DNA from 4 places in the Thioalkalivibrio sp. ALE20 genome. Region 4 is predicted to be linked to each of the others. Evidence: predicted binding sites of a transcription regulator. Region 4 holds the regulator's gene; each other region holds the start of a gene.
What was found. Region 4 encodes sigma-54, which starts transcription at its own class of promoters, with help from an activator protein. Its sites were predicted from a motif close to TGGCANGNTNCNTGCTT; they were not measured.
Positions count from the first base shown of each region.

Region 1: the regulator sigma-54 is predicted to act here: its motif matches at 3,420-3,436, upstream of F790_RS0112245 (pilin).
Region 2: the regulator sigma-54 is predicted to act here: its motif matches at 3,514-3,530, upstream of fliL (flagellar basal body-associated protein FliL).
Region 3: the regulator sigma-54 is predicted to act here: its motif matches at 3,139-3,155, upstream of F790_RS0100795 (CmpA/NrtA family ABC transporter substrate-binding protein).

Region 1 covers NZ_KB906481.1:20,412-25,619, reverse strand. Annotated here, with positions in the region: gene F790_RS0112255 (lipopolysaccharide assembly protein LapB) at 1-780, opposite strand, end outside; gene F790_RS0112250 (lipopolysaccharide assembly protein LapB) at 777-2,786, opposite strand; gene F790_RS0112245 (pilin) at 2,903-3,361, opposite strand; gene F790_RS0112240 (pilin) at 3,475-3,915, opposite strand; gene F790_RS0112235 (TIGR02281 family clan AA aspartic protease) at 4,459-5,115, shown strand.
Region 2 covers NZ_KB906475.1:59,502-64,709, reverse strand. Annotated here, with positions in the region: gene F790_RS0108875 (FliH/SctL family protein) at 1-371, shown strand, start outside; gene F790_RS0108870 (FliI/YscN family ATPase) at 368-1,747, shown strand; gene fliJ (flagellar export protein FliJ) at 1,744-2,205, shown strand; gene F790_RS0108860 (flagellar hook-length control protein FliK) at 2,273-3,358, shown strand; gene fliL (flagellar basal body-associated protein FliL) at 3,568-4,047, shown strand; gene fliM (flagellar motor switch protein FliM) at 4,058-5,035, shown strand; gene fliN (flagellar motor switch protein FliN) at 5,052-5,208, shown strand, end outside.
Region 3 covers NZ_KB906471.1:161,991-167,198, reverse strand. Annotated here, with positions in the region: gene F790_RS0100815 (TMEM165/GDT1 family protein) at 1-432, opposite strand, end outside; gene F790_RS0100810 (hypothetical protein) at 736-978, shown strand; gene F790_RS0100805 (DsrE family protein) at 1,069-1,425, shown strand; gene F790_RS0100800 (nitrate regulatory protein) at 1,553-2,866, shown strand; gene F790_RS0100795 (CmpA/NrtA family ABC transporter substrate-binding protein) at 3,335-4,753, shown strand; gene ntrB (nitrate ABC transporter permease) at 4,766-5,208, shown strand, end outside.
Region 4 covers NZ_KB906472.1:387,856-393,063, forward strand. Annotated here, with positions in the region: gene hprK (HPr(Ser) kinase/phosphatase) at 1-920, opposite strand, end outside; gene F790_RS0105260 (PTS sugar transporter subunit IIA) at 923-1,387, opposite strand; gene hpf (ribosome hibernation-promoting factor, HPF/YfiA family) at 1,392-1,730, opposite strand; gene F790_RS0105270 (RNA polymerase factor sigma-54) at 1,734-3,254, opposite strand; gene lptB (LPS export ABC transporter ATP-binding protein) at 3,339-4,079, opposite strand; gene lptA (lipopolysaccharide transport periplasmic protein LptA) at 4,076-4,618, opposite strand; gene lptC (LPS export ABC transporter periplasmic protein LptC) at 4,615-5,193, opposite strand; gene F790_RS0105290 (HAD family hydrolase) at 5,190-5,208, opposite strand, start outside.

The DNA.
Region 1 (5,208 bases), on a different contig from region 4:
GGTGGCCAGATAGGCCAGCAGCAGCGCGACGGGCACGCCCAGCACGATCCGCCGCCACCAGACAAACCCGCGGGTCGGCTGCAGGCCGTGCCGCCGCGCATGGGCGGCGAGGATGGTCCCTTCCAGCACCAGCGCCAGCAGCGGCAGCAGGGCCCCGTTTTCCTTGGAGAGCACGGCCAGCAGGCCGCACCCGCCGATGCCGCCGGCCATACCGAGTACCGTGGCCGGGCGGACCTCGGGCGGGTGCGCCAGCCGCGTGCGCACGTACAGCCACAGCCCGGCCAGCACGAACAGTGTGGCGAGCTGCGCCATGCGCTGCACCACGTACAGCGTGGTGGAGACCCACAGCGGGTGCAGCAGCCACAGCGCCGTGGCCAGCAGGGCCACCAGCGCGGCGGTGCGGGCGTCTGCCTCCAGTGCCCGTGCCAGCCGGTGCAGCAAGCCGAACAGCACCACGCCGATGGCCAGATGGATGAGCACGTTGGTGTGCTTGAACGGCTCGGGATCCGCCGGCCAGTTGCGCGCATCGATCAGGAACGAGGCCATGGCCACCGGCCGTCCGGTGGGGCCGGCAAAGCCCGAGAGCACGTACAGCCAGAATGCCTGCAGGTTGTCGATGGTGCCGTAGAAACCGAGCAGGGCCAGGTTGGTCAGATCATCGAAGATGAAATCGCCGGACAGGCCCGGGCGGTAGACCAGCCAGGCGAGGGCCAGCAGAAGGAGCAGGGCCAGCCTTGCGCGCCATGCCGTATGAGATCGAACGGAGTTCAGCCGCGTCATGGCATGACCTCCCCATGGGGCCGGAGCTCGCCCGGTTCGATCTCGCCCGGCTCGATCGGGTCCGGCTCCTGTCGGCGTTCATCGAGCTGGGCCTGCAGGGCGCGTCGGGTGCTGCCGTGCCGGTCGGCCTCTGCCGCACGCATCAGGCTCTGTTCTGCCTGGTGCAACATTCCACTGACGATCTGAAAACGCGCCAGCCGCAGCCAGGCCACCTCGTTGCCGGGGCGGTGGGCGGTTTCCTCGAGCAGGAGTTCGTACCCGCGTTCGCGCTCGCCCGCGACGTTGATCAGGAAGTCGGCCAGCGCGGGGCGCAGGCGGCTCCGGTCGGGATGGAGCTCATAGGCCGTTTCCAGCACCCGCTGCAGCCGCTGCGGGTCCAGATCGATGGTGCCGTCGGCCTGCGCGCGCGCCAGCGACATCAGCGCACCCACGTCCTGCGTGGTCAGCGGCCCGCGGCGGATGTATTCCTCCATGGCGGTCCACCATACAGGGTCCACGTTTAGTCCCGGGTGCCGAGCATGTTCGAAGATCAGCCCCTGATAGGGCGTAAGGGTGGCGCCGGGCAGGCGGGCGGCGCGCTGCATCTGTTCAATGGCCAGTCCGTATACCGGCTGGCCCGGTTCGGCGCCTGCCTGAATCAGGATGAGGCCCAGATGGTAGCTGGCCCGTGGGGAGTCTTCCTGCCGGGTTCCTTCGAAGTACGCCAGTTGCACCGGATCGCTCCACTCGCTGGCCCGCAGAAAGGTGAGAAACCCGTAGAGTGCGATCAGGCCGATCACGGCTGCCTTGCGCGCGAACGCAAGCGAGTCGCCTGGCCGCCCCGAGAGCAGCACCCCGAACACCGCCATGATCAGGCCGGCCGAGGCGATGTGATTGCGGTGCTCGTACACCAGCTCCAGGCCGATGATGGTGGACACCAGCAGGTGCGGGATGAAGAAGAACAGTATCCCGAAGGTGATGAGCGGGTGACGGCGCCACAGCGCGAAGGCCCCCGCGACCAGCCCGAGCAGGCCCAGCGCTGCCGGCAGGCTGGTCCAGGGGTCGTTCCAGGCGCGGGCGAGCGGGAAGGCATCGTGATACAGGGTAAGCGTGCCGGGTGCGGGCGCGACGATGTTGCGCATGTAGAACCACATGGCGTGGGCCTGGGTCCACAGGCGCTCCCACAGATCGAACGGGCGGTTGGGGAGCTCGGGGTTCACCGGCAGTACCGTGGCCAGGCCGGCCACGCCGGGCAGCACCAGCACCAGGCCGAACAGCCAGTAGAGCCCGCGCCGGGTCGCCGTACCGGCCGCGCCAAAGCCGAACAGCAGCCATTCGGCCAGCAGCGCGAACACCGGCAGCATGACCCCGCTTTCCTTGCTGAGCACGGCCAGGGCCGTGCCGAGGCCCAGCCCGCCCAGCACCAGCGCCCAGCCGCTGCGCAGACGCCCGCGTTCGATCCGCAGGCGCCCGAGGATGTAGGCAATGAGGCCGGCCAGCATGAACAGCGTGGCCAGCGCCTCCATGCGCTGGACCACGTACAGCACGCCGGTCAGGTTGATGGGGGCCAGCGCCCAGGCGGCGGCTACGGCCAGAGCGAACATCGGCAACGGAACGACCAGGCTCAGGCCATGGCCGCGCCGTTCGGTCAGGCGGTGCTCGAGCCGGCGCGCGACCAGCAGCGCCAGGGCAAACACGAGCAGCGTGTTGATCAAGTGGATCACCACGTTGGTGATCTTCATCGGGAACGGGTCCAGCCCGAAAAAATAGCGTTCCAGGGCGAAGCTGCCCATGGCGATGGGCCGGTTCAGGCGGCCGGAATCCGCGGAAAACGCCGCGGCGCGCAGCTCGGCCCACGACAGGTGATCCATCTCCAGGGCGGCGTTGTCCACGATATTGGGCATGTCGTCGAAGACATAACCCCCGGTGCTGCCGGGCGCGTAGACCAGTGCAACAGCCGCCAGCAGGGCGACCAGAAGGATGGCGCTCAGCGTGGTACCGGATAGGGTGCGGGAGGGTCCGTTCACCGTGGCCTCGTGGCGGATGTCTGGAACTGCGGGGAGGGGGTGGAAAAAGAACACCCCGCCGGAGCGGGGTGTTCGGTGCCGGTATCAGCCGATGATCGGCTGAAGGTCAGCCCGGCTTACTGACGGCAGTCGGTCGGCAGGTACTTGGTTTCCAGGTCGCCGGGGCGGCAGTTCCACTGCAGACTGCCGGCGGACGTCGTGGCCGAGAACTCCAGCGTATCCCCATCGATGGCGGCGTTGGCCTGATTGCCGAAGGTGATCGTGATGATGCCGTCGGCGTCGCTCGGCTCCTCGCCAGACGTGCCAGCATTAACATGGGTCACGTAAGAGCCGGTGATCTCTTCGGAGGGTTCCAGACCGTATGAGGCATTGTCGGAGGCGAAGGCGCCGCGCTGGTTTACATATTCGGCCACGGCGGTGCGGGCACCGGCGGCCAGCGACATGCCTTCCGAGACCTGGGCGCGGACGGTGTAGTCCTGGTAGGCCGGCAGGGCGATGGCCGCCAGGATACCGATGATCGCGACCACGATCATGAGTTCGATGAGGGTGAAACCCTTCTGGACTTGCTTGCGCATGGTGTTGCTCCTTGCTCTTGGGAGTTGGTCAGGGTCCTGCTAAACCCTGCCTGAAAGTATGCAATCGTAATGCCAAGTATTGCAATACTACGGGCGGGGAAATTTGGGCCAGCTCAGTCGGCCCGGCATCCCGAGGGCAGCAGGCGGGTGGGGACGTCCCCCTGGCCCAGGCACTGCCAGGTCAGCCCGGAGCTGGCAGTGGAGGCGGAGAACACCATGTAGCCGCCGGCCACGCGTGTATTGGCATCGTTCCCGATCAGGGCCCGGATGGTGCCGTTATCATGCACCTCAATGGATTCGGTGTAACTCCCCGCATATCCCTGAGGGTCTTCCAGCCCGGCCGATTCGTTGGAGGCGGGGAAGTGGCCCCGTTCGTTGTAGAACTCTTCCACGGCATTCCGCGCCGGGCCCACGAGCGAAACGCTTTCCGCGAGCTGTGCCCGCACCTGGTAGTCCGCGTAGGCAAACAGCGCGAGGCTCGCGAGGATGCCGATGATCGCGACCACGATCATGAGTTCGATCAGCGTGAAGCCCTTCTGGATGAGTTGTCGCATGTGGATGCTCCTTTGTTTTTTGTGCGGGCAATCACATTCCGTGCCAACTCATTCACCCCGAGTGTGACGGCGATTGTCAGTCTTGGGTGACGAAATTGGTCACCCCGAGTGACAACCTTTGTCAGTTTGCGGGTATTCCCGAGTGTGCCCATCGGGATTGTCGCCCCGGCCGGTAGTCGCTCTTGTATGCCCCCGCTGCCCGGCCAATAATCCTTCCTCCCCCACGCAGGAGCGCATCCCCTGCGCGTGGGGGTGCTGGACATGCCCGATCGGCCAGAGGCTGGCCTCCTACGGGCCCGGTACCCTGTGGGAGGCCAGCCCTCTGGCCGATCGGGGTCTGGATGCGCCCCATCGTGCAGGAGCCTGCTTGCAGGCGAACAGCCGGAGCCCGGGCGCACGCACGTCCGGTTCGCGGCCGAGGCCGCTCCTACGCGGCCCCCGCCACACCGGTCTGTGGGAGCCTGCTCACAGGCGAAACGCCAAGGTTGGATACAAAGAACAATGATTAAATTCCGGGAAACACGCTACGTCGCCCGCCTCGCCATGCTCGCCGCCGCCCTCGTGCTCCCCGGCGCTGCGGCCGCCGACGTCACCGTCCACGCGGTGTTCGACGGCCGGGCGGTCCTGTCGGTGGACGGCGAACGGGCCGTGGTGGCCGAGGGCGAGAGCGGCCCCGGCGGGGTTCGGGTGCTGCAGGCGGGCGGCGGACGCGTACAGGTGGAGTTCGCGGGGGAGACCCGCTGGCTGGAGCGCGGGGCGGGGGAACCCGCTTCCACAGGGGCTGGCGATGCGGATTCGGCCGATGGTGAAGCTGCGGGCCGTGAGAGAGAGGCCGCCGACCCCGGGATCACCGTGTACCCCGATTCTCGCGGGGTGCACAGCCTGACCGTGGGCGTGAACGGCCGGGCCATCACCATGGAGGTGGACCGCGAGGCCGAATCGGTGATGCTGCGCGAGCGCGATGCCGAACGCGCCGGGGTGGACGCCGACGCCGGCAATACGGTGCACCTGCGTACCGAGCGCGGCCGCGTGAACGCCCGCCGCGTGACGCTGGATGAAGTGCGGGTGGGCGGCATCCGCCGCAGTGGCGTGAGCGCGGTGATCGTGCCGGACGATCACATCCACCGGGCGCGCCTGGGGCGGACCTTTCTCGATCGGGTGGAGGTGGAACCCAGCGGTGACGCGCTGATTCTGCGGTAGGGGGTGCCCCGGTTCGCCTGCGAGCAGGCTCCCACAGGCCGATGTGGGGGTGCGTGGGAGCGGCCTCGGCCGCGAACCGGACGTGCGTGCGCC
Region 2 (5,208 bases), on a different contig from region 4:
TGCTGGACGAGGCGATGCAGCAGTTGCCGGGACGCAACCGCAGCGTGCGGGTGCACCTGCATCCCGAGGATCAGGCCCTGGTGGAGCAATGGGGGTCCGCGCAAGCGGGCGAGATCACCTGGATCCCGGACCCGGAACTGGCGCGCGGAGGCTGTCGGGTCGAGGCGGGTGCGTCCGAAGTGGATGCCAGTCTGGAGCGTCGCCTGCGGCAGGCCGTGGAGGCCATCTGGGACGGCCACGCGAGCGTGCCGGACACGGATCCGGAGCCGCGCGAGCCGGTCACGACGTCGGCGCATGACGGGGCGGGTACGGAGAAGCGAAAGGAACCCGGGGACGATGCGTCCGCCCGTGATGAGGAGGATCCGGCATGACCGCCAGTATTCGCGATGCCCATACACGCCAGCGCGAAGGGCTCACCGCGGGGCTGCGCGAACGGCTGGAGCAGTCGCGCGGGCGGGTCGAACGGGTGGCGGCCCCGCAGTCGCAGGGGATCCTGTCGCGCGTGACCGGTCTGACCCTCGAGGCCGAGGGCCTGCGTCTGCCGCTGGGCGGCCGCGCCCTGATCCATGGCGAACGCGGCGAAACCGTGCCCGCCGAGGTCGTCGGATTCCAGAACGACCGGACGTTCCTGATGCCGGAGGAGGCGGCCGCCGGGCTGGTGCCCGGGGCCCGCATCGAGCCGGTGGACACCCAGCGTTCGATCCCGGTGGGTAATGGCCTGCTGGGGCGGGTGATCGACGCCCGTGGCGAGCCACTGGACGGCCTCGGGCCGATCCGGACGCATGATCGTGCCACGCTCAACGGACAGCCGATCAACCCGCTGTCGCGCGCCCCGGTGCGCGAGCCTCTGGACACCGGCGTACGCGCGATCAACGCGCTGCTGTCGGTCGGGCGCGGCCAGCGGCTGGGCCTGTTCGCCGGTTCCGGCGTGGGCAAGAGCGTGCTGCTGGGGATGATGACCCGCCACACCAGCGCCGACGTGATCGTGGTCGGGCTGATCGGGGAACGCGGGCGCGAGGTCAACGATTTCATCCACGAGATCCTCGACGAGGAATCCCGCCGGCGTACGGTGGTGGTGGCGGTCCCGGCGGATCAGTCGCCGCTGCTGCGCCAGCACGGGGCCTGGGTGGCGACTACGGTGGCGGAACAGTTCCGCGATCAGGGGCTGAACGTGCTGCTGCTGATGGACTCGCTGACCCGCTTCGCCCAGGGCGCGCGCGAGATCGCGATGGCCATCGGCGAGCCGCCGGCTTCCAAGGGCTATGCGGCCTCGGTGTTCGCGCGCCTGCCGCAGCTGGTGGAGCGTGCCGGCAATGGCGACGTGGGCGGGGGCTCGATCACCGGATTCTATACGGTGCTGGCCGAGGGAGATGACCCGAACGATCCGATCGTGGACGCCGCGCGGGCGATCCTTGACGGGCATGTGGTGCTCTCGCGCGAGATCGCCGAGACCGGTCGCTACCCGGCCATCGATGTCGGTGCATCGATCTCGCGCGTGATGAGTGCGCTGACGACGCCCGAACACGAGAAAGCGGCACGGCGGTTCCGTGATCTGGCCGCCACCTATCAGCGCAACCGCGACCTGATCTCGGTGGGGGCCTACCGCAAGGGTGCCGATCCACACCTCGACCAGGCCGTGGCGATGCATGACCGGCTGGAGCAGTTCCTGGCGCAGGGCACGACCGAGGCGGTGGATTTTGCCACCGCGCGGGATCAGCTGATCGCACTCACCGGGGGCGGGGCATGAATCCGCAGCGCATCGAACGGCTGTTGCGCATCCGCCAGATCGGCGAGACCGAGGCGACTCGCGAACTGGGCGAACGCATTGCTCAGCTGAACGCCGCGGAGGCCCAGCGCGAGCAGCTGGAAACCTTCCAGCAGGAATACCTGGCGGCCTCCATGCCGCAGGACCCCAACACCCTCAAGTGGCTGGCCGGCATGCGGCAGAAGCTGCGCGAGGCGCTGGAACAGCAGGCCCTGCGCATCCAGGCGGCCGAAAGCCAGGTGGAGACGGCTCGCGAGCAATGGCTGGAACACCATCGCGACTGCATGTCGCTGGAAAAGCTGCTGGAACGCACGCGAGCCGAAGACCAGCGTCATCAGGCCCGGCGGCAGCAGGTGGAGCAGGACATGTGGGCGACCCGCCAGGCCTTCGCACGGGAACCGGAATCCGGTGAACGGACGGTGAACTGGCAGGAATCTTGAAAGGCACGAGTACGCAGCCCCCGCAGGGGTGGACGCGCGCGGTGCGCGCAACAGGCGAGGACGGGACATGATCGCAGCACAGGCATCGGGACAGGGGCTGGGGGCGCTGGCGCAGCTGCTCGACGGCGGCGAGGGCATGGATCGGCTCAAGGAGTTGAAAGACAAGGGAAAAGGCGGGGAAGACGGTTTCCTGAAGGCACTCCGCCCGCAGCTGGAAGCGATGCTGGGTGCGCTCGGGGTGGATGATTCCGAGCTGGCCGAACTGGATCTGGAAGGACTGATCCAGCGCTTCCAGGATCTCCTGAAGGGGCAGGATCTGACCGCTGTGGACGGCATGCAATTGCCGCCCGGCTGGCTGACCGGCGAGGAAGGTGACGGAGAGATCGACGGCCGCGAGCTGCGCAGTCTGCTGGAAGACGGGCCCGGGTCCGGAGCGGCGGGCGACGGCATCCCGGTTTCTCTGATGCGCCTGTTCCTGCAGGCCGGTCCGGAAGAGCAGAACCCGGGGTCCCGGCTGCAGGAACTGGCTCCGGGGACGCTGACCGGCGGTGGTTCGCGTGAGGGGACCACCGAGGTCCTGGCCCAGTGGCTGACACAGGCCTCGGAATCGGCGCGCAGCGGCCGTGAGAATGCCCAGGCACTGGCCCAACCGGCAGCCCAGGCCTCCGATGCCGAGGGTGCGCGGGGCGGCGGGATGCGGCTGGATCTGACCCGGCTGCTGCAGACTTCGGGCGATCGCCAGCTCGCGGAGCAGATCCAGATGATGGCGCAGGCCCGTGGCGGGCGCACCGAGATGAAACTGCATCCGCCTCAGCTGGGGGTCCTGGATGTGCGGGTCAGCATGGATGGGGACCGTGCCAGTGTACAGTTCTTCAGTACCAACCCCGTGACCCGTGAGGTGCTGGAAGCGGCAATGCCGCGCCTGCGTGACAGTCTCGCCGACAGCGGGCTCGAGCTCGCCGATGCCTCGGTGTCGGATGAACCGCCGGACGATTCCGCGGATACCGAAATGGCCGGCGACGGTTACGGAAGCGGGGATGAACCCGGCGTCGCCACGGGTGCGGAGGGCGAAGGGAGCGAGGACGATGAAGGTCCCGTCGCTCCCGGCAGCACCCTTTCCTTCCTCAACCGTCGGGTGGACCTGTTTGCCTGAGGCCCGTTCCGGCAGACCGGCCGCCAGAATCTCGACTTCTCGCTCGATGGAGCGTCCGGTTCGTTGACGCATACGCCGGGCGCTCGACCCTCGGGATGACGAACGACACCCCTAAAGTGGGTTCAACTCTCTGTTTATAAAGTAGTAATTATTCATGGCACCGCGCTTGCTTGGGTTCCGTCAGCGAATCCACGCAATGCGGGTGTGTCATGGCGGAGAAGGAAGTCGAACTCGAGAACAAGGGGGGCGGCGGCAGGAAATGGATGATCATCATCCTCCTGGTCATTGCGGTTCTGCTCGCCGGCGGCGGGGGCGCGGCCGCCTGGTACCTGCTGTCGCAGGACGCTGACGAAACGGCGGAAGATCTGCCGCCCGAGCGCCACTATTCGTCGCTCGATCCCATGACGGTGAACATCGATGCCCCGGGAAGCGTGCAGTTCCTGCGCGTGCAGATCGGTCTGGTGTCCACCGACCCGGCGGTGCTGGAAGCCGTGGAGGATCACCTGCCCGTAGTCCGCAACGACATCCTCGGCATCCTCTCGGATCAGGAATATACCGAGCTGAACACGCGGGAAGGCAAGGAAGCGCTGACGGAGGAGCTGACGGCCACTGTCCGTGCGATCCTGGAGTCGCGCGAAGCGCCCTCCGATCTGGAGCGCGTGGTGTTCACCGAACTGGTCATGCAATAAGGCGCGCGTCATGGCACAGCAAACCGATATCCTGAGCCAGGACGAGATCGACGCGCTGCTGCACGGCGTCGATGCCGGTGACGTCGAGACCGAGGAGGAAGAGTTCCCCAGCGACGGTCAGGCGCGCGAGTTCAATTTCGCCACCCAGGACCGGATCGTGCGCGGGCGCATGCCCACGCTCGAGATGATCAACGAGCGTTTTGCGCGGCATCTGCGCGTGCGGCTGTTCAACATGCTGCGGCGTTCGGCCGAGATCTCGGTCAGCGGCACCCGGCTGACCAAGTTTTCCGAGTACATGCACTCCCTGTTCGTGCCCACCAGCCTGAATCTGGTACGCGCGCATCCGCTGCATGGCACCGGACTGTTCGTGTTCGACCCCAAGCTGGTGTTCATCCTGGTGGACAACTTCTTCGGCGGCGACGGGCGCTTCTATACCCGCATCGAGGGCCGTGACTTCACCCCGATGGAGATGCGGGTGGTGCACAGCATCCTCGAGGGCGCGTTCGAGGACATGACCAAGGCCTGGGAGCCGGTCATGGACATCGACTTCGAGTTTCTCAACTCCGAGGTCAACCCCCAGTTCGCGAACATCGTGAGCCCCACCGAGATCGTTGTGATCAACGAATTCCACATCGAGCTGGATGGGGGCGGCGGCAATCTCCACGTGACCCTGCCCTATTCGATGATCGAACCGATCCGCGAGCAGCTGGATACCGGTATCCAGTCGGATCGCTCCGATGTCGATCAGCGCTGGATGAACGCCCTGCGGGAAGAGGTTCAGGACGCGGACGTGGAGATCTCCTCGGTGCTCACCGAGGCGGAGGTCACCGTGCAGGAGCTGCTGGACATCAAGCCGGGCGACATCATTCCGGTGGACATCCCCGAAGAAGTCACTCTGAAGGTCGAGGACATCCCGCTGCTGCGCGGCAAGTTCGGGGTTTCGAATGGCCAGAACGCGATCAAGATCACCGGTCGCGTACAACGATAGGCAAGAGGACAGGACGATGGCAGACGACGACAAGCGTCCGGATCAGGAAACCGAACAGGGCGACGGCGAGGAATCGGTGGATCAGGATGCCCTGGCCGATGAATGGGCCGCGGCCCTGGCGGAGCAGGATGACAGCTCCGGGGGCGAGGCGGAGGACCCCGACGCGCTGCTGG
Region 3 (5,208 bases), on a different contig from region 4:
GAGCACCATGCCGATGGTCGAGCCGATCACGACCAGGATCAGGCTGTCGAAGGTCGCGGCCAGCGCGCCGGTGGCGACCTGGGTCTTGTCGCCCATCTCGACCAGGAAGAACAGCACCGTGGTGGTCCAGAACACGCCGTGTTTCGACGCGGCCGGCAGCTCGTCCTCGCCATCCGGGACCAGTACCCAGGCGGCCATCACGATGAACCCGATCCCCAGACCCCAGCGCAGCCAGTCCTCCGGGATGCTGGCGCCGATCCACACGCCCGCCAGCGCGGCCAGGAAGTGATTGGCCAGCGTGGCCACCACGATGCCCCAGATGATGGGCCAGGTCTGCTGGTAGCGGCAGATCAGGAGCAGGGCGAGGAGCTGGGTCTTGTCGCCCATCTCGGCGATGGCGACGATGACGGTAGAGACGAGCAGGGCTTCCATGACGGTCTTCCGGGCCGGGTGGGTGGGCAAGACACGTGACATCGCACCACCCACCCGGCCACGGATCGGGGCGCCATGCCACAGGTCTCGCGGGGCCCGGTGCCGCATCGGCGGCGGGGCTGTCTGCACCACGGTCCTCCGGGCGGAGGATCGAATCTGTTGATGCAGACCCCGGTGAGGCAAGGCCACCCGGGTCGCTACTCCCCTGAAGCTGGCAGGACTCTAGTCATCCCGGTCCGCGCGGGCAAGGACGATCGCGGCTCCGGGCTGCGCCGCCGCCGGGGCTTGGGTAGCATGCGCGCGATGAAACGCTTCCTTTACTGGGTCGATCGGGCCCCCCTTTGGCTGTTCGCACTGCTGGTTGCGACCGTCGGCCTGGCCCCCTGGATCCCCGAGCCGCATGTCGCGGAGAAACTGCGCTGGCTGTTTGCCGGGGAACTTACCCGGCCACTCGATGTGCTCGACCTGGTCGTCCATGCCGTGCCCTGGCTGTTGATGGCGTTCAAGCTCTATCGCAACAGTCTCACCACGAAGGGCGCCCCCTGAGCCGATTGTTTCTCCCTGGCTTGTGGGAAATCGACGCGCCGCTTGCCGGCCGCTACCGATTTCGCACCTTTTCAACCCCGGGAGACTCCCATGCGCTTTATTGTTGCCGTCACCGCCGGTACCGACGACCCGACCCGCGCCACGCTTGGCATGATTGCCGCCAATGTGGCCAAGCAGCAGGGCCACGACGTGACCGTCTGGCTGCAGGGCGAGGCCGTGAACATCGCCAACCGCAACGTGTACGACAAGATCGTCGGCCATAACATGCCGGCAATGAAGGACATCGTGGATTCGCTGGTGAGTGAAGGCGTTCCGTTCTGGGCCTGCGAGGCCTGCGCCAAGGGTCGCGACGTCGGCGAGCACAACTTCCTGCCGAACGCCGAGATGGCCGGCATGGGCCACTACGTCCAGGCCGTCGCCGAGTTCGACCGCTCCATGAGCTTCTGATCGGCCGTGCCGTTCCGCGGGCGGGGCGTGATGCCCCGCCCGTTTTTGTTTGTACCCCCGCTGTCAGTCGGTCGAACTGGCACATCGCATGCTTGTTTGTTCCGGGAGTGATTCACGGACGACGAGCATGACCCAGAACACATCCCCGAATTTTTCCCTCGAAGAGTCCATTGGCGATTTCCTGGTCGCCTCGCGCAAGTGCGAGGTGGTGAGCCTGGAGCGCCTGCTGGAGGCGGTGCAGCTGGTCGGGCGCATCCGCGCGCTGGTGCATGCCCTGCAGCGCGAGCGCGGGGCCTCCAGCCTCTGGATCGGGTCCGGCGGCCAGCGCTATACCCGCGAACTGGAGCAGTACCGGGCCGAATCGGACGCCGCCGCGGCCGCGTTCCGCGAGCACCTGGATGGCTGGCTGGCCCCGGACGCCTGCGCCCATGGCCGCAGTCGGCTGCTGGGGCGCATGGCGCTGGCGCTGCATGGCCTGTCCGGCCTGGGCAGCCTGCGCGAGGAGGTCCTGGAGCTGACCCTGAGCCCGATGGACTCGACCCGCGGCTTCAGCGAGCTGATTCGCGCCCTGATGGCCCTGGTGTTCGAGGCTGCGGATTCGGCGACCGATCCCGAGGTCTCGCGGGCCCTGGTGGCCCTGCTGAACTTCATGCAGGGCAAGGAACTGGCAGGGCAGGAGCGCGCGATCGGGGCCGCCGGGTTTGGCGCCGCGAACTTCGAGCCCGAACTGCGCCAGGCGCTGGTCCATCGGATCGATGCCCAGGAACGGGCGTTCCGCATCTTCTCCGAGTTCGCGGCACCGGCGGCCTGTGCCGCCTGGCGCGAGCTGCAGACGGCGGCCTTCGCCGCCGACATCGAGCGTCTGCGCCGCCGGGCCTGTACCGAGGCCTCAGGGCACCACGACCCCGCCCGGGCCGAGGAATGGTTTGCCTGTACCACCGCGCGCATCGACGCGATGAAGGAGATCGAGGATCTGCTGGAGATGCACCTGAACGAGTGCTGCTCGGCACGCATCACGGCGGATCGCGCGGACCTCGGCGCGGTGCGTGACCGGGTCGCGCAACTCGCCGAGTCGGAACTGCGCGACAGCGTCCCGTATGCGGTGTTCTTCGGCGCGCCGGAGGGCCTGGAGCCCGCGCAGGAGGAGGGCGATGCCGCACTCAACGTACCGATCGTCGGACACTCGGTGATGGACTTGGTGCAGCGCCAGGCGGCCCGGCTGCAGTCGGTGGAGGATGAACTGCATGCGGCACGCCAGGCCCTGGCCGAGCGCAAGACCATCGAGCGTGCCAAGGCGCTGCTGATCCAGCACCGCGGCCTCAGCGAGGACCAGGCCTACAAGCTCCTGCGCCAGACGGCGATGAACCAGAACCGGCGCCTGGCCGAGGTCGCCGAGGCGACCGTCGCGATGTCCGACCTGCTGGGCAAGGGCGGCCTGTAGCTAACTCCCCGGGAAACGGATGCCGGCCCTGTGGGAGCGGGCTTGCCCGCGAAGCACCTGCCAGTGTCCGCGACTGGCAGGGGCTTCGCCGCCAAGGCGGCTCCTACAGGTAGTGCACCAGCGCGGTTCATCTGCACCGCCGGTGTGCCCCAGGGTGGTGCCGCTTGCGAGTGATATTCCCCTGCGAAGATTCGATTGAGTACCGGGAACCGTCCGATTTTTCCGCGTCAGGATAGGCTTTGCGCCCTATCGGTCGATCAGCAACGGCTAATTGGCACACCTCCTGCAGGAATACCGGCAAGACGAGCCAACGGCGGTTCGTCGCCTGACAACAGGGAGACCCGACGACCGGGCCTCCCACGGGACTGGACAAAGGCGTCCATCACCCGGCTGCAAACGCGGCCGGGCTGATAGGACGCCTTTTTTCGTTTTTGGGATGTGTTTGCTGACAAGGGGAGTGAACCCGCAATGACCGATCACACGAATGACACGAAAAAGACCTCCGGCCTGTCGCGCCGGCGTTTCCTTCAGGCCGGCGGCGTTCTGGCAGGGGGCGCCGCCTTGGGGATGCATCCGGATTTTTTCCGGTCGGCGGCCTATGCCGGGGGATCCGAAGGGCTGGAAAAGACCAAGCTCGAGTTCGGATTTATCCCCTTGACGGATTGTGCTCCGCTCGTAGTCGCCCAGGAGAAGGGATATTTCGCTCGCCACGGGCTCGACGTCCATGTGGCCAAGGAGGCTTCCTGGGCCAATATTCGCGACAAGGTCTCCGTTGGGAGCCTGGATGGCGGGCACATGCTGGCGGGGATGCCGATCGCCGCGACGCTGGGCGTGGGTGCTACCCAGCGCAACACCATCACGGGGTTCAGCATGGACCTCAACGGCAACGCGATTACCGTTTCCAACGAGCTCTACGACCGGATGGTCGAGGCCGATCCGGAGGCTATGAACGAACGGCCGATTTCCGCGCGCGCCCTGAAGAAGGTCATCGATGCCGACCAGGCAGCGGGCCGTGCCCCGATGACCTTCGCCATGGTTTTCCCCGTATCCACGCATAACTATGAACTGCGCTACTGGATGGCCGCTTCCGGGATCAACCCGGATCGGGATGTCCGCCTGGTTGTGATCCCGCCACCCCAGATGGTGGCCAACCTGCGCGCGGGCAACATGGATGGCTACTGCGTCGGCGAGCCCTGGAACATGCGTGCGGTGGACATGGGTATCGGCAAGACCCTGGTCACCAACTACGAGATATGGAACAACAATCCGGAGAAGGTGTTTGGCGTACTGGAGAGCTGGGCGGAAGAACACCCGAATACGCACCAGGCAGCGTTGCGGGCCTTGATCGAGGCCAACGAGTGGATGGACAAGCCCGAGAATCGCGAAGAAGTGGTGCGCATCATTTCGGGCCGCCGTTTTGTCAACGCCCCTGAACACGTAGTGGCCATGTCGATGACGGGGACGCTCCAGTTCAATCCGGACGGAGACCCCGAACCCTTCCCGGACTTCAATGTGTTCCACCGTTACGCGGCCAGCTTTCCGTGGCGCTCGCATGCGGCCTGGTTTGTCACGCAGATGGTTCGTTGGGGGCAGCTGGAAGAGCCTGTGGATATGCGTGCGGTGGCCGAAAAGGTCTATCGCCCCGAACTGTATCGGCAAGCGGCTGCAGAAGTGGGCGTCGCCTATCCCGAGATCGACTGGAAGACGGAAGGCACACGCAATGAACACTGGACCCTGGAGGCGGCCTCCTCGCCGATCGAGATGGGCCCTGACCGGTTCATTGATAACCGCGCCTATGACCCGGATGACCTTGTCGGCTATGTCGACGGTTTCGATGTACACAGTCGCAAGGTCGCCCTCGATGACCTCGCCGACGTCAACGGCTGAGGGAGGCCCACCATGTCCACCAATTACGCCGATATGCAACTGGCGGTTGAACGCGAGAACGACAAGGACGCCGAAGGTCGAACGGAGGCCGCCGCTGGCCGGGAAACCAAACCGGCGGAACGCAACGACACCGCCGGGGCGATCGAATCGGCACACGATGACCGATTCGAGGTGATGGCGGATATGTTCCAGCGCTGGATTCCTGTGCTGGCACTCCCGCTGATTGCGTTCGGATTGCTGCTGGGGGGCTGGGCCTGGCTGCAGTCGACGGTCTCGCCGGACCTCCCGACGCCCGGGCAAGTGTGGGCCGAGGCCGTCTACCTGCTAAGCGATCCGTTCTACGACTACGGTCCGAACGACATGGGGATCGGCTGGCAGGTGATGTATTCCCTTGGCCGCGTCCTGGCGGGCTTCGGCCTGGCAGCACTGGTCGGCATTCCGCTGGGCTTGATGAT
Region 4 (5,208 bases):
ATGTAGCCCTGCATGTGCAGCAGGTGATTGCGGACCGCGGCCTCGATCATGACCGCGATGTTGCGCCCCGGCGCCACCGGCAGGCTGATCAGCGGGATGCGCAGGCCGAGGATCTCGCTCTCGCCGCGGCGCCCGTTCAGGCGATCGTCCGGCACCGGCGAGGGCTCGTTGTGATCGCGCAGATCGATGATCAGGCGCAGATACTTGCCGCCCTTGATCGCCGAGTCGCCGTACATCGCGCGGATGTTGAGCACGCCCAGGCCGCGCACCTCGAGCCGGTCCTGGAGCAGGGCGGGGCAGTGTCCGCGCACGATATCCGGGGCAATGCGCGCGAACTCGGGGGCATCATCGGCGATCAGCCGGTGGCCACGCGAGATCAGCTCGAGTGCGACCTCGCTCTTGCCAACGCTGGAGGCCCCCGAGATCAGTACACCGATCCCGAGGATCTCCATGAACACCCCGTGGCGCACCTCGAAATGGGCGAGGCGCTGCTGCAGGAAATAGCGCAGCAGCGCGATGACTTCGTGCGAGGATGTGCGTGTGCACAGGATCACCGGCAGGGGGTCGTCACCTGTCTGCGGCATGCGCGGGAACGGGCAGGTGTCCTCGGCGAAGATCACCATGGTAGTACCGGTGCGGGCCATTTCCAGCACCAGGTGGTCACGCTGCTCGTCGGACAGGCCGGCGATGTAGCGGGCCTCGTAGTCGCCGATGACCTGGATGCGGTTGGGGCGGATCAGGTTCAGGTGGCCGGCCAGCGGCAGGTCGCCATCCCCGAATCCCAGGAGTTCGCGGTCGCCCGCGGCCTCCTCTCCGTGGACGTAGCGCAGGTCCAGACGGCTCCCCATCGCCCGCGTGAGCGCGGCGATGGTGATGTTGCTCGCGGTGCCGTCGGCTGCCGCTTCCGCCCGGTCGGCCATGGTCAGGTATCTCCCAGGGCCCGGGTGAGGGCCTGCTGGACCCCCGCGCTGTCCGCGGCGCGCCGGATGCCGGCGAGGGTGTCCGGCTGCGACAGCCCGCGCGCGAGCTGGGCCAGCAGGTCCAGGTGTTCGCTGGTGGCCTCTTCCGGCACCAGCAGGGCGATCAGGATGTCCACCGGTTCGTGGTCCATGGCTTCGAAATCCACGCCCTGATCCAGACGCAGGACCGCGATGCGGGGCGTATCCAGCTCGGCGAGACGGCCGTGCGGGATCGCCACGCCATGGCCGAGCCCGGTGGAGCCCAGTTTTTCGCGGGCCGACATGGCTTCGAACGCGGCACTGGCCGCCAGTCCGTCCGCGGCCCCGTCCACCAGCAGATCGGCGAGGGTTTCCAGCGCTCGTTTCTTGCTGGAGCAGTCGGTTTCCAGTCCGATGCGCTCCGGGGTGATGAGCTCGGCCGGATTCATCGGCTTACTCGGGTTGTTCGCGGTTGCGCTGGGCGCCCTCGGCGCGATGATGATCCTTGACCTTCTCCTTGTGCTTGATCAGCTGGCGGTCGACCTTGTCGATCAGGCCGTCGATGGCGGCGTACATGTCATCGTGGCTGGCCTCGGCGTGGATGTGGTTGCCGCTGACCTGCAGATTCGCTTCCGCCTTGTTGTGCAGCTTCTGCGTCTTCTCGTGGTTCAGCACCACGTGCACGTCGATCACCTTGTCGAAGTGGCGTTCCAGCTTCTGGAATTTCTCGTTGACGTAGTCGCGCAGGGCGTCGGTGATGTCGACGTGGTGTCCGGTGAGATTGATCTGCATGGGTCAGGCTCCTTTCGGTTTGCTTCCGGTCGGCATGGCGGCCATCTGGCGGCGCTCGCTGGAGGATGGCAGGTTCATGCCCTCCCGGTATTTGGCCACGGTACGCCGGGCCACGTTGATGCCCCGATCCGCCAGGATCTGGGCGAGGCGGGAATCGCTGAGCGGTTTGCCCGGCGTTTCCTCTTCGATGAGTTCGCGGATCATGGCACGAATCGCGGTCGCGGAGCATTCCCCGCCGTCACTGGTGCCCACGTGACTGGAGAAGAAATACTTGAATTCGAACACCCCGCGGGGGGTGTGCATGTATTTCTGCGTGGTCACCCGCGAGATCGTGGACTCGTGCATCTCCAGGGCTTCGGCGATGTCGCGCAGGATCAGCGGCTGCATCGCCACCTCGCCGTGTTCCAGGAACCCCTGCTGGCGTTCGACGATCGCGCGCGCCACGCGCAGCAGGGTGTCGTTGCGGCTGTGCAGGCTCTTGATGAACCATCGCGCCTCCTGCAGCTGATCGCGCATGAAGGCGCTGTCGCGGGCATCGGAGACCTGGCGGACCATGCCGGCGTAGAGGTCGTTGATGCGAATGCGCGGGGCGATCTCGGGATTCAGGTCGACCTGCCAGCCCCGGTCGGTATGACGCACGTAGACATCCGGGACCACGTATTCCGGCGGTGTCTCGCTGATCTGGGCGCCGGGGCGCGGGTTGAGCGTGCGGATCAGGTCCAGCGCCGCGGCCAGTTCGTCGCCATCGCGTACGCCGCTCTGGCGCTGCAGGGCCTTGTAGTCACGCCGGGCAAGGGCGTCCATGCCGTGTTCCAGAAGCGCGCGCGCCGCCTCGCGCGAGGGCGCGTCCGGCGCCAGCTCGCCCAGCTGGACCTCCAGGCACTCGCGCAGATCCAGCGAACCGACCCCCAGCGGGTCGCAGTGCTGCAACCAGTGGCGTACGGCCTCGACCTCGTCGGTGTCGACGGGGGGTTCTTCACTCCGGCTGATGGTCTCGGCCAGGGTCTCGACGTCGCCCTCGAGGTAGCCGTCGCCGTTGATGGTGTCGATCAGGGCGGCGCCGATGCGCTGGTCGCGCGGGGTCAGGTGCGACAGATGCAGCTGCCACAGCAGGTGATCCTGCAGCCCGCCGCCGTCGTCGTCCGAGGTGTTCTCCAGCGGGTCGCGGTCGTCCAGACCGCGCGGGCTGGCGCTGGCGTCGTAGATGTCTTCCCAGCGGCTGTCGGTCACCAGCTCGTCGGGGATGACGTCCTCCGAGCCGCCGGCATCCACCGTTTCGCCGGTGCCGGCGGTGTCGCTGCCGCTCTCGCCGTCGTCGGTGTTCGCGTCGCTGTCGGTGTCCCCCGCGTCGGCACCGAGTTCGTCATCCTCGGCCTGTTCCAGCATGGGATTGCTTTCCAGCGCCTGCTGGATCTCGGCCTGGAGCTCCAGCGTGGACAGCTGCAGCAGCCGGATGGCCTGCTGCAGCTGCGGCGTCATGGTCAGCGTCTGACCGAGCTGCAGATTCAGCCCGGGCTTCAGCATGAGTTGGGAAAGGCGTTGGTCACCATAAGTGAATAGTAATCCCTTGCTGCGGGCTTGTGCACCGCCCGGGTGCGGCGGTCGGTGTCACAGGCGGAAGTTTTCGCCGAGGTAGACCTCGCGCACGCGGGTGTCGGCCAGCAGTTCGTCCGGCGTGCCCGCGCTCAGCAGGCGCCCCTCGCTGAGGATGTACGCGCGATGGCAGATGCCCAGGGTCTCGCGTACGTTGTGATCCGAGATTAGTACGCCGATGCCGCGTTCGGCCAGGTGGCGGATGACTTCCTGGATCTCGCCGACCGAGATCGGATCGACCCCGGCAAACGGTTCGTCCAGACAGATGAACCGCGGATCGCCGGCCAGCGCGCGGGCGATCTCGGCGCGCCGCCGCTCGCCTCCGGACAGCGCGATCCCGGGGCTGTGGCGCACGGTCTCCAGCTGGAATTCCTCGATCAGGGCGTCGCCGATGCGGCGGCGCTCGTGGCGGTCGAGTTCCGGGCGCAGTTCCAGCACCGCCTGCAGGTTGTCCTGGACCGACAGGCGGCGAAAGATCGATGCCTCCTGCGGGAGATAGCCCAGCCCGGCGCGGGCGCGTTCGTGGATGGGCGCCCGGGTGATGTCGCGCCCGCCCAGGGTGATGCGCCCGGTATTGGGCCGGATCAGTCCGACCAGGCTGTAGAAGCAGGTGGTCTTGCCGGCTCCGTTGGGTCCCAGCAGGCCGACCACTTCGCCGGGCACCAGGTCCACATCCATCGCGTCCAGCACGGTACGCTGGCCATAGCGCTTGCTCAGCTCGCGGGCGACCAGATGGCCGTCGGCCGCGGGGGTCATGGATTGTCCTCGCGTGGCTGCAGGCGGATGTGCACGCGCTCGTCGTCGGTGTCGCCGCGTTCGGCGCGGATCACGTCGCGTTCGAGATCGTAGGTGATGCGCTGCCCGCGGGCATCCTCGGCGGCGGTGATGACGCGTGCCCGTTCGGTCAGGATCACGCGTTCCTCGTCGAGGAAATAGTCGATGCGCAGCCCTTCGGCGATGCGCGTCTCGCCGGTCTCGGGATCGGGCGACTCCAGGCGTGCGGGCTCGCCGTGGGCCTCGATCTCGTAGGGGCGGCGCTCGCGCATGTGCACGATCACGCGGTCCGCTTCCAGCGTGGCATCGCCGCGCACCACGATCACGTCGCCGGTGTAGGTTCCGGTGCCCGCGCGTTCGTCCATCTCGGCGTGGTCCGCGGTGATCTCCACCGGCAGGGCATCCTCGCGGCCGGTCGCCGGCGGGGCCGCCAGGAACAGTGCGAGTATGCCCGCCACGGCAAGCAGCGGGGCCGGTCGGCGGATGCCCGCGCGGCGATGTTCGGTTGTGGCCGGGTTCATTCCGGGCGGTCCTCCTGCGGCAGGTCGCTGTACAGCGTGTAGACCTCGGCGAGCAGCTCAATGGTATCCGCTTGCGGGTCGGCGCGCAGGCCGGTACCCCGCTGGAACAGTCCCGGCTGTTCCAGGGTGCTCGGGGCCGACGAGGTCGTCAGCCGGGTGTCCAGCGCCACGCGCACGTCGCGCGACTCGATCACCGTGCGTACGCGCGCGTCGCGTTCGGGGCGCAGGCCGCGGGTGTGGCCGAAGGTATGCAGCAGTTCGCGATCGGGCTGATGTGCCGCGCGCGGGGCGCGCCAGGTCCAGTTCAGGCCCCGTTGGTCCAGCAGATCCAGCTCCGGGTCATCGATGAACTGGACCGCATCCCGGTCGTATTCGCGCAGCCGCGACCCCTGCAGGCGGTGGGTGGGCCGCCCGTCCTCGCCGGTGACATGCGCGGTAAACCCCTCGATCTGCAGCGTAGGTTCCGCGTCGGCCGCGGGTTCGGCGGGCGGCTCGGCCGCTGCCGGCCCGGCGAGCAGGCATCCGGCGGCCAGCAGCCGGGCGGCGAGCGGGGTGCGGCGCGGATCCGGGGTCATGCGTGCAGGTAGCTT